Regions from separate parts of the Microbacterium sp. ER1 genome, predicted to be linked through region 2. Evidence: riboswitches for the same ligand, from Rfam matches in the RefSeq annotation. Region 2 holds a riboswitch; the other holds the start of a gene.
The links. Region 2 has a riboswitch for thiamine pyrophosphate ahead of BV453_RS05710 (ECF transporter S component). Riboswitches for the same ligand answer to the same signal wherever they lie in the genome.
Positions count from the first base shown of each region.

Region 1: another riboswitch for thiamine pyrophosphate. It lies ahead of thiM (hydroxyethylthiazole kinase); the one in region 2 lies ahead of BV453_RS05710 (ECF transporter S component).

Region 1 is NZ_QCXO01000122.1:11,518-18,764, forward strand. Features, by position in the region: gene argJ (bifunctional glutamate N-acetyltransferase/amino-acid acetyltransferase ArgJ) at 1-193, opposite strand, end outside; gene argC (N-acetyl-gamma-glutamyl-phosphate reductase) at 190-1,287, opposite strand; gene BV453_RS03015 (bifunctional hydroxymethylpyrimidine kinase/phosphomethylpyrimidine kinase) at 1,527-3,674, opposite strand; gene thiM (hydroxyethylthiazole kinase) at 3,671-4,519, opposite strand; TPP riboswitch at 4,510-4,603, opposite strand; gene BV453_RS03025 (NAD-dependent epimerase/dehydratase family protein) at 4,611-5,582, opposite strand; gene BV453_RS03030 (DUF402 domain-containing protein) at 5,807-6,526, opposite strand; gene pheT (phenylalanine--tRNA ligase subunit beta) at 6,586-7,247, opposite strand, start outside.
Region 2 is NZ_QCXO01000129.1:17,143-24,389, reverse strand. Features, by position in the region: gene BV453_RS05725 (ABC transporter ATP-binding protein) at 1-73, shown strand, start outside; gene BV453_RS05720 (ABC transporter ATP-binding protein) at 70-2,346, shown strand; gene BV453_RS05715 (D-alanyl-D-alanine carboxypeptidase) at 2,397-3,887, opposite strand; TPP riboswitch at 3,965-4,074, shown strand; gene BV453_RS05710 (ECF transporter S component) at 4,067-4,708, shown strand; gene BV453_RS05705 (ABC transporter ATP-binding protein) at 4,708-6,165, shown strand; gene BV453_RS05700 (energy-coupling factor transporter transmembrane protein EcfT) at 6,162-6,953, shown strand; gene BV453_RS05695 (glutamate decarboxylase) at 7,054-7,247, shown strand, end outside.

The DNA of each region.
Region 1 (7,247 bases), on a different contig from region 2:
CGACCACGCGGTCCGCGACGGCCTGCTGCGACCAGATGATGGGGTTGGCCTTGGCGCGGTTGCTCGTGAAGACGGCGGCGCCGACCTTGCGGGGGCCGCGGTTGACCACGACGGCGACATCGGGTTTGCCGGTCGACTTGAGTCCGGCGGCGACCCCGGCCGCCTCGAATCCTGCGGGGGCGGTGACGCTCACGGGGCGACTCCGTTCACTGAGAGGGCGCGGGTCTCGGGAAGCCCCAGCGCGATGTTCATGGACTGGACGGCAGCTCCGGCGGTGCCCTTGACGAGGTTGTCGACGGCGGTGACCACCGTCACGCGGTTCGCGGCGCGATCGATCGCGAGGCCGAGGAGGGCCGTGTTCGCCCCGAGCACGTCCGCCGTGCGCGGGAAGCTCCCCTCCGGCAGCAGCTGGACGAAGGTCTCGTCGCCGTAGGCGCTCTCCCATGCCTGACGGATCTCGGCGTCGCTCACACCCTCGACGATCGGCGCTGTGGACGTGGCGAGGATGCCGCGCGACATCGGCACGAGGACCGGAGTGAACGAGATCCGGATGTCTTGGGTCCCTGAGCCCGTCGAAGGGCCTGAGTCCGTCGAAGGGCCTGAGCCCGTCGAAGGGCGGGCGGCGGCGAGCGCCTGACGGATCTCCGGGATGTGGCGGTGCGTGCCGCCGACGGCATAGGGGTTCGCGGAGCCGAGGATTTCGCTGGCGAGGAGGTTCGTCTTCAGGCTCTTGCCCGCCCCGGACGGGCCGACGGCCAGGACGGAGACGATGTCGCCCGGGTCGATCACGCCGGCCGCGACACCGGGGGCGAGGCTCAGGCTCACCGTGGAGGCGTTGCAGCCGGGTGCGGCGATCCGGGTCGCGCTGCGGAGCGCGTCCCGCTGCTTGCCCCCTCCGACGAGGAGCTCGGGCACGCCGTACGTCCACGGCTCATGGAAGGACCCGCCGTAGAACGCGTCCCACTCCGCCGACGAGGTGAGCCGGTGGTCCGCTCCGGCGTCGATCACCAGCGGGGTGTCGCCGAGGGCGTCCGTGTACTGCCCGGACTGGCCGTGCGGGAGGGCCAGGAACACGATGTCGTGTCCGGCGAGGACCTCGGGTGTGGTGTCCTGCAGCGTCAGGTGGGCGAGTGAACGGAGGTGCGGCTGATGGGCGACGAGGGGCTGTCCGGCGTTCGAGTGCGCCGTGACGGTGCGGATCTCGACGTCGGGGTGAGCGGCCAGGAGGCGCAGGATCTCGCCGCCTGCGTAGCCGGAGGCGCCGGAGACGGCGACGGAATACGTCATGCTTCTACCTTAACGGTCGGGTCCTCGACGATCTCGGGACCGGGGGCGGGGCCGGAGGCGGCGACACCGGCACTCGACCGCCGCGCGGACGCAGGCAGAAGGGCGGGGTCGCCTAGAATCGGCGGCCGCGACGTCGGCGCACGGCGATGACGCTCGGGACGAGCGTCGAAGGAGCGGTGGCGACCGAAGGCATGCGGCGACGATAGCGCGGGCGTGTTCGGCACCGCAAATCCGGGGCGTCACACGACAGCGCGCGCGACCGGTGCGGCGAAGAAGGCCCGTTCGTGCGCGCTCGATGCGACGAAGGCTCGCCGCATCCGCTCTCGGCCGGTGTCGTCGGCCCTCGCGGCCGCGGCGGCGACATGCGCGACGGCCTGCCGGGTGGCCTCCGCGAAAGCCGGATCCGCGTAGGTCGCCAGCCACGATGCATAGGGATGCCGGGGGTCGCGGGGCGCCGCGCCGAACGCTCCGGCATGGAGCCGCTCCCCCAGGTCGGTGTAGAGCCAGAAGCACGGCAGCACGGCCGCGATCACCGTGGCGTAGTCCCCGCCGAAGGCGACGGCACGCAGGTGGTCGAGGTAGGCGACCGTGGCCGGGGCGGGCTCGGCGGCGAAGGTCGCGCCGTTCACCCCGGTCTCCGGCGTCAGCCACGACGCGTGCAGCTCCAGCTCGCCGCGGATCGCGCCGTGCGCGGCCTCGGCCCAGAACGCCTGCTCGTCGGGGGTCGGAGCGAGACGTGACGCCTCCGCGAGCACCCGGGCGTACTCGCGGAGGTAGAGGGCATCCTGCGCGAGGTAGAAGACGAAGGCGTCGCGGTCGAGGGTCCCCCCGGCGAGCGCGCGCACGAAGGGCAGCGCGTCGATGTCGCGGCGGATCGCGGCGGTCTCATCCCACCAGGCCGCGGCCACCTCCTCCGGTGTCGGCCGGGTCTCGACCCCGCCGCGCGCCCAGAGTCCCGAGAAGGGATGGATCGGGCCGTGTCCTCGCCCGATCTCCAGGTCGTCCGCCGCGCGGAGGGACTCCCGCAACCAGGCGCGCGCGGCGCGCACCGCAGTCGCGGGATCGTCGCCCGTCGCCAGTCGTGTGGCCAGAGCCGCGGACAGCGAGCAGCCGGTGCCGTGGGTGTTCGCCGTGCGGATGCGCGCGCCGGGGAACTCGGCGTGCGTACCGGCTGCCGTGTCGATCAGGGCGTCCGGTGCCTCGTCCCCGGGCAGATGCCCGCCCTTCACCAGCACCGCGGTCCCCATCGCGGCCGACAGCTCTCGCGCTGCGGCGAGCGCGTCCGCCCAGTCCGTCACCTCGTGACCGACGAGCACCGCGAGCTCGGCGAGGTTCGGGGTGACCACGGTCGCCAGGGACAGCAGGCTCCGCAGCTCGCGCTCCGCATCGGGGTGGAGCAGCCGATCCCCCGAGGTCGCGATCATGACCGGGTCGAGCACGACGATCGGGGGCTGTGTGTCTCGGAGCCACGCGGCGACCGTCCGGATCACCTCCACGTCCGCGAGCATGCCGACCTTCACGGCGTCGATGCGGATGTCGTCACCGACGGCGTCGAGCTGCGCCCGGAGGAAGTCCGCGGGAGGAACGTGCACGGCGCGGACGCCCTGCGTGTTCTGGGCGGTCAGGGCCGTCAGGGCCGCCATGCCGTAGCCCCCGTTCGCGGCGATCGCCTTGAGGTCGGCCTGGATGCCCGCGCCCCCGGACGGATCGCTGCCGGCGATGCTGAGCACGTGCGGCACCGCGCGCCCGAGCCAGCGCCGACGGAAGGCCGCGGCGGCTGTCCGGGGGTCGCCCGCCGCGCACAGCGCCGACACCACCGCGATCCCGGCCGCGCCGGCCGCGCGCAGCGCCGCCGTGTCGTCGAGCTCCACCCCGCCGATCGCGACGCACGGCAGCGCACTGCGCGCGGCGAACGCGGCGAAGCCGTCGATGCCGAGCGGGGCCGGGTGGTCGGGCTTGGTGCGCGTGGGGCGGATCACGCCGACCCCGAGGTAGTCGACCGTGCCGGGCGGCAGCGCGGCGACCTCCTCGAGGTGCGCGGAGGTGTTCGCGGTCAGCCCGATCAGGGCCTCCGGGCCGAGGAGCTCGCGCGCGCGGAGCACCGAGGCGTCCGCCTGACCGAGGTGCACCCCGTCCACCCTGGCGCCGCGACGACGGGCCTCGACAGCCGCATCGAGGCGATCGTTCACGACGAGCAGCGCACGACCGTCGATGGCCGCGGACAAAGCGAGGAGCTGCACGACGGTCTCCTCGTCCGTCGCCTCCTTGTCGCGCAGCTGCACGATGCGGACGCCGCCGGCCACCGCTTCGCGGACGGTCGCGACCACCCCGCGTGCGCCGCACAGCGACCGATCGGTGACGAGGTAGAGGGACAGGTCGACGGTCATCGGGTCTCCTCCTCGACGCGGGCGCGGTCCCGGAGATCCGCTGGGGTCACGGCGGACAGCGCATCGAGCAGTCCGACGGCGAAGCTGCCCGGTCCGCGGGAGGTCTCCGCCGCCTGCTCGGCCGCGACCGTGTAGACGAGGGTCGCCGCGGCCACCGCCGTCAGCGCATCGGTCCCGGTACCGCGGGACGCCCCGAGGAAGGCCGCCATCACGGCCCCCAGCGCGCAGCCGCCGCCCGTCACCCGCGTGAGCAGCTCGTGCCCGTTGGCGATGCGGATCACCCGTTCCCCGTCGGTGAGGAGGTCGACCGGGCCGGAGACGGCGACCACGGAGCCGTACCGGTCGGCGAGCTCGCGCGCAGACGAGGCCGCCGCCTCGGTGCCGTCCGTCGCGTCGACGCCGCGGCCGCCGCTGCTGTGCCCGGCGAGCGCGAGGATCTCCGACGCGTTGCCGCGGATGGCGGTCGGGCGCCGCGCGGCCAGCTCGTGGGCCAGTGCCGTCCGCACCGGGAGCGTGCCGATCGCGACGGGATCGAGCACCCACGGCGTGGCGGCGGCGAGCGCTCCGGCCACGGCTTCCCTGCTCGCCTCCCGCTGCTCCGGGGTCGGCGTCCCGAGATTGACGAGGAGCCCCGAGGCGGCACCCGCGAACGGTCCGGCCTCGCCGACGATGTCGACCATCGCCGGCGCCGCGCCGAGCGCGAGCAGCACGTTGGCGGTGAACCCCGTCACGACGGCGTTCGTGAGGCAGTGCGTCAACGGCGGCGCAGCCCGGACCTCCTCCCGCAGCCTTCCCGCCGTGACGGCGAGGTCGAGGACGGATTCCGGACGCACAGGATCGCTCATTGCGACATCCCTTCGCTAGTACGAACTAGATCAGGTTCGACGGGTGTGATCTCAGCCGCGGATGCGGCACCCCGTGTCACTGCCTCGCAGTCTAGCGAGCGAAGGCGTCGAGCAGCGCCCGCTCCTCCGTCCGCGTGAGTCCGGCACGGCGCTCCCGGTCCACGCCCCGTTCGCGCTCGTCCGCCACGACGCGTTCCACCGTCTCTTCGAGGGGCCGGAGCCTGCCTCCGCCGCGCCGGTACCGCGCGTTCGAGCGGGTCATGAATCCGCTCATCTCGGGCGGCAGCCACAGCGGGAGCGAGCGCGGCCCCGCCCAGTACGCGACACCCTCCGCGACGAGACGCTCCTCCGTGCCGACGACGACCGGACCGGTGTGCCCGGTGGAAGCGCGCACCGTACGCAGCACGTCCTCCAGGTCGCGCACGTCGCCGATCGCGTTGACGGCACCGGTGACGGTGGCGGACACGACGAAGGCGGCGACGTCCTCGACGTCGATGACCTGCGCCGTGCGCCCGTCGAGCGGCGGGAGCAGCACGGGCTCGTCCAGGGCCCGGAGGAACGCCGCCGCCCAGTAGCCGAAGCGATCGCTCGGGTCGCCGTCGCCGACGATGAGGCCGGGACGGACGAGGAGCGCGCGGTCGCCGAGGCTCTCCTGCACGGCGTCCTCCGCCGCGACCTTCTGCCGCGCGTAGTCGTCGTCCTCACCGGCCTGCGCCGCCGGGTGCCGCGGGGCCGACTCGTCCGTCCCGACCGTCTCGTCGTCGCGGTACACCGACATCGACGAGACGCAGGTCCACCGGGCGGCACGCTCGCCGAGCGCGCGGACGGCCCCGGAGACATGAGCGGCGCGGGAGGAGACGTCGACGACGTGGTCCCAGTCGGTGCGCGAGACGACGTCATAGGCGTCCTCGTCGTCGCGGTCGGCGAGCACGAGGGTCGCTCCCGGTGGCGCCGGCCGCCCGCCGCGGGCGAGGCAGGTCACCGACGCGCCCGCCCCCAACGCGTGCGCGGCGATGCGCTCCGACAGCCATCCGGTTCCCCCCAGGATCAGCACATCCGTCATGTGCCCATGTCATCAGGATCGACGACTCGGGGGAAGGGCCTCCGCTCAGAGCGGAGCGACACAGGCCACCACGCGAACACAGGCCCTCACGCGAACACCGCCCACCACGCGAGCTCAGGCCCTCACCGCGAGCACAGGCCATGGGCGCTGCTGTCGCCTGATGCCGCGCGAACGCCTGATGCCGCGCGGGCTCGGCGCCGTCGCGGAGGCCGGCCCCGAAGCGGTCAGGGGACGACGATCTCGTCGAGGCCGTCCAACACCGGGATCGTCCACGACAGGTCCGGTCGCCAGTCGATCCACTCCCGATCGAACGGCCAGTCGCCGGCATGGAACGACGCGATGGCCGCGACCGCGTGCCGCTCGATCTGCGCGGCCTGCGCGACGGTCAGCCGTCCCTGGTCGACGGCGGCGACCAGCTCGTCCTCGTCCTTCATCGCCACGCGCCCGTCCTGTGCGATCTCGACGTCGAGGACGTGATCGGAGGTGTAGGTGGCACTGTCGGTGCGCAGGTGCGCGTTCTCGAGGTTGACGTACCAGCCGGCGAAGTCCCACGTCGTCCCGGTGACCGAGCTCCAGAACAGCCAGACCGACCACGGCACTCCCGCGGGCGCGATGCGCAGGATGCCGTTGCCCCACCACTCCTCGACGATCCGGCGCCGGGGCTCCCGCCACCGCCGATCGAGCGGGACGGCCCGGATGCGCTCCCCGTCCCGCGTGCCCTGACCTTCCTGCTGCGTCCCGGCGGCGAGCCACGCGACGAGACCGCGCTCATCGTCACGGACGACGCGCATGGGGGTGACGGTCGCCGCCTCCCCCGTGGTCCACCCCGGCTTGCGGTAGTGCCAGTCGAGCTGCGCACCCGGCGAGAGGAACGGTCCCTCCCCGAGCGATCGCGCTCCGGCGGGGACCGAGGGTGGCGTGGGCTGCAGGAGGAGGCTCGTCATCCGGCCACGCTATCGCGAGAGCGCACGGCTCCCCGGAAAGGGGCCGTGCGCTCTCCCGATCAGTCGCGGAGGGCGGCGCCGAAGCGCTCCGCGGCGACGGCGACGCCCGCCATCTTCGCCTCGGAGGCCTCCGCGGCGGTCAGCGTGCGGTCGTCGGCCCGGAAGCGCAGGGCGAACGTCAGCGACTTCGATCCCTCGGGCACGCCCTCGCCGCGGTAGTCGTCCACGAGCCGGACCGACTCCAGCAGCGCGCCGGCGCCCTCGATGAGAGCCGCGCGGACCTCGCCCGCCGGCACCTCGGCCGGCAGCGTGAGCGAGACGTCCTGCGTCGCGGCCGGGAACGTGGACAGCGACGCCGCAACAATGCGTCCTCCGGCGAGCGTGAGCAGCCGGTCGAGGTCGAGTTCCAGTACGGTGGCGCGGCCGGGCAGGTCGGCCTCCTCCGCGACGGCGGGATGCAGCTCGCCGACATAGCCGATCTCCTCGCCGGCGGCGACCAGCGCACCGGTGCGTCCGGGATGGAGCGCGGCGCGCTGCGTCTGCACGACGTCGATCTCGATGCCCGCGGCGGCCCCGATCACGCGGACCGCGTCGAGCGCCTCGACGAGCCCGGCGGCCTCGGCGGCACGCCCCGGCTGACGCGGCGACACATTGCCGGTCAGCAGCACCGCGACGTGGCGCTCCTGCGGGGGGATGGAGGCGTCGAGCTCGGCGAGCACCT
Region 2 (7,247 bases):
CCATGAGGAGCTGCTGGAGACCAGCGAGACCTATCGCGAGATCGTCGAGTCGCAGCTGGGGGTGGACGCATGAGCGAGCAGGACCCTTCGACACGCTCAGGGAACCAGGGTCGGCGCCGTCGCGGACGGGGCGCGGCCGCCGCGCCCACGGTCGAGCGGGAGCTCACCGCCGAGGAGCAGTACGAGGCGGAGCTCGCCGAGCAGGCGCGGCAGAACTCCGGCGACTGGGACAGCGTCGCGCCGGGCAAGGCCGACAACTTCGGCCCGAGCTTCGCGCGGATGATCGGGCTGCTCAAGCCCTCCGCGGTGTGGTTCGTCTTCGTGTCGATCCTCGGTGCGATCGGGGTCGTGCTGACCGTCGCCGCCCCGAAGGTGCTCGCCGAGGCGACGAACATCGTCTATCGCGGCTTCATCTCGATCCAGCTCGGTCAGCCCACCGGCGACTTCCCCGGCTTCCCGGCCGGGACCCCGCAGGACGTCGTCGTCGACGCGCTGCGGGACGCCGGGCAGAACGACTTCGCCAACCAGGTGGGCGCGCTCGGCGACTTCCGGGTCGGCGACGGCATCGACTTCGACGCGCTGCGCTGGGTGATCGCCGCGGTTCTCGCGATCTACGTCGTGGCCGCGTTCCTCAGCTGGCTGCAGGGATACGTCATCAACGTCATCATGGTGCGCACCATGTGGCGGCTGCGCGAGGCCGTCGAGGCGAAGATCAACCGGCTCCCGCTGGCGTACTTCGACAAGGTGCAGCGCGGCGAGCTGATCTCGCGGGTGACGAACGACATCGACAACATCACCCAGACCATGCAGCAGTCGCTGTCGGGAGCACTGACCGCCGTGCTGACGGTGATCGGCGTGCTCGTGATGATGTTCTCGATCTCGTGGCAGCTCGCCCTCGTCGCCCTCGTGGCGCTTCCGCTCATGGGCGTGATCTTCGGCGTCATCGGACCGCGGTCGCAGAAGGCCTTCGGCACGCAGTGGCGCAAGGTCGGCCGGCTCAACGCGCGGGTCGAGGAGGCCTTCTCCGGCCACGCGCTGGTCAAGGTGTTCGGCCGCGAGCAGGACGCGCTGGACAAGTTCAAGGCCGAGAACGAGGAGCTCTTCCAGGCGAGCTTCAAGGCGCAGTTCCTCTCGGGCATCATCATGCCCGCGATGACCTTCGTCGGCAGCCTCACCTACGTCGGCATCGCGGTGCTCGGCGGGCTCATGGTCGCGAGCGGGCAGCTGCGGCTCGGCGACGTGCAGGCGTTCATTCAGTACTCGCAGCAGTTCACGCAGCCGCTGTCCGAGCTGGGCGGCATGGCCGCCGTCGTGCAGTCCGGCACCGCCTCGGCGGAGCGGGTGTTCGACCTGCTCGACGCCGATGAGCAGGAGGCCGACGCCCCCGACGCCCCTGCTCTCCGCGAAGGGGAGGGCGTGATCGAGTTCGAGAACGTCTCCTTCTCCTACTCGCCGGAGCGTCCGCTCATCACCGATCTGTCGTTCCGGGTGGAGCCGGGGCAGACCGTCGCGATCGTCGGACCCACGGGTGCCGGCAAGACGACGCTCGTGAACCTCATCATGCGGTTCTACGAACTCAGCGGCGGACGGATCACGCTGGACGGTCAGGACATCTCGACCATCACGCGTGACGACCTCCGGTCCCGCACCGGCATGGTGCTCCAGGACCCCTGGCTGTTCGCCGGGAGCATCCGCGAGAACATCCGCTACGGACGCTCGACCGCGACGGACGAGGAGGTGCTGGCCGCCGCGCGGGCGACCTACGTCGACCGCTTCGTGCACGCGCTTCCGGATGGGTACGACACCGTGCTCGACGAGGACGCGTCGAATGTCTCGGCCGGTGAGCGGCAGCTCATCACGATCGCCCGGGCGTTCGTGGCGCAGCCGTCGATCCTCATCCTTGACGAGGCCACCTCGGCGGTCGACACCCGCACCGAGCTGCTGCTGCAGAACGCCATGGCCGCGCTCCGACAGGGGCGCACCTCGTTCGTCATCGCGCACCGGCTGTCGACCATCCGCGACGCGGACCTCATCCTCGTGATGGAGCATGGCGACATCGTCGAGAAGGGCACGCACGACGAGCTCATCGCCGCGCAGGGCGCGTACTGGCGGCTGTACCAGTCGCAGTTCGAGCAGGCGGCGACCGACCTCGACGCGGAAGCGGCCCTGACCGGGTCGTCTCCGGTCGTGGTGACGGGAGAGGCCGACGCCGAGGCCCGCGCGGAGGAGCAGGCGGCCGATGCCGTGGCGGGTGCCGCCGTCGGTGCCCAGCTTCCCGGAGCGGAGGCGGCCGCCGCGCAGGCGCTCCTCGACGACGGGGCGGACGGCGCGTCGCCTCGTCCCTGATCGTCATCGCCCTGACGCCCCGCTCCGGACTCGGAGCGGGGCGTCAGTCGTCAGGAGCGGTCCGCGTCGATGCCGAACAGCTCGAGGGGATGGGTGAGGCGCCACCACGGGCTCGGGCCGTCCATGTCTTCGGCGAGGACGAGTGCGGTCTCGGTGGTGTCGATGGGGCCGGCCGTGGTGAGGGTGCCGACGTCGCCGTCCGCCTCGCGCTGCTCGCCGAGATCGAACACAGCCGTCGCGGTCGCGCTCGCCCCGTTCCACAGCACCACATCCGCGTCCTCACCGGTCACGACGTCGACCTCCTCGCCCCAGGCGGTGCGGACGCGTCCGACCACCGTCCCGGCGGGAACGGCGGGGCCCTGCGCCTGCAGCGCCGCCTCGGTTTGCGCGAAGAGGGCTCGGGTGAGGGCGAGACGCGCCTCGTCGTCCTCCTGGTTCAGCGCCGCGGCGTAGAGGCGGACCGTCGAGTCCCCCACGGAGACGTCCTTCGCCGTCAGCAGGTTCCAGCCGACGAGTGTGCCGGTCTTGATGCCGACGACCCCCGGGTCCGCGAGCATGCCGTTCGTGTTCTCCACCGTGCCGGCCCCCGGCAGCTCGACCGACCGGGTGCCCACGATCTCCGCGAACACGGGATTCTGCATCGCGAGCTCGCCGAGAGCCACGAGCGCCTCCGGGGTGGCGACGTTGCGCGCGTCGAATCCGGACGGCGTGACCACGGTGATCCCGGAGAGCCCGCGCTCGCCGAGCCAGACCTCGGCGGCGGCCGCGAACTCCCGATCGGAGCCCCAGATCTCCGCGGCGAGCCGATCGATGTAGTTGTTGGCCGAACCGAGCAGGGTGCCCTGCAGGAGCTGGTACTCGGTCAGCACCCCGCCCACGGGGACATCCAGCGCGGACTGATTCGAGATCCGGTAGTCCCAGTACCGGATGCTGTCGGCGTAGGTGAAGGAGAACTCGGGGCCCTGCTCCCCGGGGGCGAGGGGCAGGCGGTCGAGCACCATGAGCGTGCTGACGACCTTGGTGATGCTCGCGATGCTGACCGGGGCGGTCGTGGACGCGGCCGTGGTCATCCCGGCGATGCCCACGGCGCCGTCGCCCACCTCCGGCCAGGCGAGCGCGGCGGTGGGGGCGGCCACCGGGGTGACCTGCACGGCCTGGACGGTGGGCGCGACCTCGTGCAACGGCCAGAGCAGCGTGCTTCCGGCGTAGGAGGCGACGAGCCCGGCGAGGACCCCGAGCGGGACGAGCAGGCCCGGGCCGGCGATCGCCGGACGCAGCGTCGCGTCGCGCAGCAGGCCGGGGGCGGCCTCGGCTTCCGGGGTGGCGTCGAACTCCGGTGTCGACGACCCGGACTCGACCACGTCCGTGTCGACCCACGTCAGCGCGGTCGCCGGTGTCGAGGCATCGGCCCACGCGACGGTCTCCGTCGTGGTCGCAGGCAGCGTGTCGACGGTCTGCGAGGACGCGGGGGTGGAGTCCTCGGGCCGCGCGTCGACGCCGACGCCGCCGGACGCCTCTTCAGGGGGATCGGAAGCGGTCACTCGCTTACGGTACCGAATGCCGCCAGGAATCCGCCGTGCGCGGCTCGGGACGCGCGGGCGGAAGACGCTAGGATCGACAGCACAACCACGGGAGTCCGGCGAGCCGGGCTGAGAGGGAGCGAATCGCGCTTCGACCGTCGAACCTGATCTGGGTCATGCCAGCGCAGGGAGGAGTTCACATGAGTACGTCCACGTCCGCATCCTCGTCCACGAAGACGACCGGCGCTCCGGCGCGCAGCTATCTGCGGTGGCGCATCGTCGACATCGTCGTCGCCAGCGTGCTCGGCGTCGCCGCCGGCCTGATCTTCCTGGCCTGGAACGTCGGGTACCTCGGCCCCAAGGCCCTGCTCGAGCCGCTGCTCCCCGGGCTCCAGGGGCTCCTGGACGGACCGTGGCTGTTCGCCGGAGTGCTCGGCGGCCTCATCATCCGCAAGGCCGGTGCGGCGATCTACGTCGAACTGCTGGCCGCCGTCGTCTCGGCGCTCATCGGCAACCAGTGGGGTGGCTTCCTCACGCTCGAGGCGGGCCTCGTGCAGGGTCTCGGCGCCGAGCTCGTCTTCCTGCTGTTCTTCTACCGTCGCTGGTCGCTGCCCGTCGCGATCCTCGCCGGTGCCGGCGCTGCGCTCGCGGGAGGCATCAACAACCTCATCCTCTGGTACGCCGGCTCCGGTCCCGCGTTCACCGTGATCTATCTCGTGAGCACGGTGATCTCCGGCGCCGTCATCGCCGGTGCCCTGTCGTGGGTGCTCGCCCGCGGTATCGCGGCGACGGGGGCGCTGGACCGCTTCGGCTCCGGGCGCGAGGCGCGCGTGCGCGTCTGATGGCGGCGCAGGTCGCTCCCGCGGTCGTCGAGGCGCGCGGCTGGGGCTGGCGGCATGCGAGCCGCCGGGCATGGGCGCTGCGCGACGTCTCGTTCCGCATCGAGCCCGGCGAGCGGGTTCTCGTGCTCGGCGCGTCCGGGGCGGGCAAGTCGACCCTGCTGCATGGCCTCGCGGGCGTGCTCGGCGGCGAGGAGGAGGGCGAGAGCGCGGGGGAGCTCCTCGTCGACGACGCTCCGGCGGTGGCGACTCGCGGGCGCGCCGGACTGGTCCTCCAGGACCCCGATTCCCAGGTGATCCTCGCCCGCGCAGGCGACGACGTCGCGTTCGGGTGCGAGAACCTCGGCGTGCCGCGTGCGGAGATCTGGCCGCGTGTCGAGGCGGCGCTCGCTGCCGTCGGCCTCGACGTGCCGCTCGATCATCCGACCAAGGCGCTGTCGGGCGGCCAGAAGCAACGTCTCGCCCTCGCCGGCATGCTCGCGATGCGCCCCGGCCTCGTCCTCCTCGACGAGCCGACGGCGAACCTCGATCCGGACGGGGTGCGCGAGGTCAGGGAGGCGGTGGAGCGGATGCTCGCCGCGCACCCCGCCACCCTCGTGGTCGTGGAGCATCGACTCGAGGTGTGGTTGCCGCTCCTCACCCGGGTCATCGTGCTCGGTGCCGGCGGGGTGGTCGCGGACGGCCCTCCCGCCGCGGTGCTCGGTGCGCAGGGAGAGCGCCTGGCGGCGGACGGCGTCTGGGTGCCCGGGCGTCCTTCCGTCGAGCCCCCGGCACCGAGGACGGTGCCCGGCGAGGTGCTGCTGTCGGCCCGAGCACTCGCCGTGGCGCGGGTGAAGGGGCGTCCGGTGGCCCGCGGCATCGACCTCGACGTGCGGGCGGGAGAGGCCCTCGCGATCACCGGTCCGAACGGCGCGGGCAAGTCCACGCTGGGCCTGACCCTCGCGGGCCTGCTCCCGCCCGCGGAGGGGGCCGTGATCGCGGCGCCGATGCTCGCGCAGGGTGCCGATCCCGCGCCGATCCGCTGGGCGTCCCGCGACCTCCTCACCCGGATCGGCATGGTCTTCCAGGAGCCGGAGCACCAGCTTCTCGCCACCACCGTGCGCGACGAGCTCGCCATCGGCCCGCGCGCGCTGGGCGTCCCGGAGGACGAGGAGGTCGAGGCCCGCGTCGACGAGCTGCTCGCCCGCCTGCGCCTGTCCGCGCTGGGAGCCGCGAACCCGTACACGCTCTCGGGTGGGGAGAAGCGCCGTCTCACCGTCGCGGCCGCGATCGCCACGCGACCCCGGGTGCTGATCCTCGACGAGCCGACGTTCGGACAGGACGCCCGCACCTGGGCCGAGCTCGTCGCGATGCTCGCCACCCTCCGGGACGAGGGCTCCGCGATCGTCACCGTCACGCACGACCTCGACGTGGCGCGCGCCCTGCACGCCACCCGCTTCGCCCTGGGGGCGCCGGCATGACGGATCTCGCCGACACCCGCGCGCGCGCCGGCGTCGTGGCCCGGATCAACCCGGTCGCGAAGCTCGGCGTGAGCGCCCTCATCGCCGTGCCCTTGATCCTCACACTGGATCCCGTGTCGGCGGCGGTCGCCCTGGTGCTCGAAGCGGTGCTGTTCCTGTTCGCCGGCATCGGGTGGCGCGAGTTCTGGGTCCGCACCTGGCCGGTCTGGCTCGCGGCGCCGCTCACAGGGCTCACCATCGCCCTCTACGGCGAGACGAGCGGCACGGTCTACGTCGACTGGTTCGTGCTGCGCATCAGCGAGGGGTCGCTCGCGCTCGCCGTCGCCACGATGCTCCGGGTGCTCGCGATCGCCCTGCCCTCGGTGGTGCTCTTCATCACGGTCGATCCGACCGATCTCGCCGACGGCCTCGGGCAGATCCTGCGCCTGCCCGCCCGATTCGTGCTCGGCGCGCTCGCCGGACTGCGCATGGTCGGGCTGTTCCTCGACGACTGGCGGGCTCTGGAACTGGCGCGTCGAGCCCGCGGCGTGGCCGACCGCGGCCGCATCCGGCGCTTCCTCGGGATGGCCTTCGCCTTGCTCGTGCTGTCCATCCGCCGCGGGGCGAAGCTCGCCACCGCGATGGAGGCACGGGGCTTCGGTGCCCCCGGCCGCCGCACCTGGGCGCGCGAGTCCCGCTTCGGTGCCCCCGAGTGGGCCCTCCTGGCCGTCGGGGCCGCGATCTCCGGGATCGCGATCGCCGCGGCGGTCGCCACCGGCGCGTGGAACTTCATCCTCGGGCCGTCCTGACCTCACCCCTTTCGGACGAGGGCCCCTGGAGGTGACTCGACGGCCGGTCTAGCGTCCGCTGGAGACAGTGCCAATCGACACCGACCGAAAGGGACGTCCCATGAGCATCTCCTCCGCCGACGACCAGCCGCTCTTCACGCGGCCGGGTGAGGCCACCGTCGCACCGCGACACGTCATCCCGGATTCCGAGTCGCTTCCCGCGACGGCGAAGCAGATCGTCGAGGACGAGACCATCCTCGACGGCAACGCGCGCCTCAACCTCGCCACCTTCGTCAGCACCTGGATGGATGACGA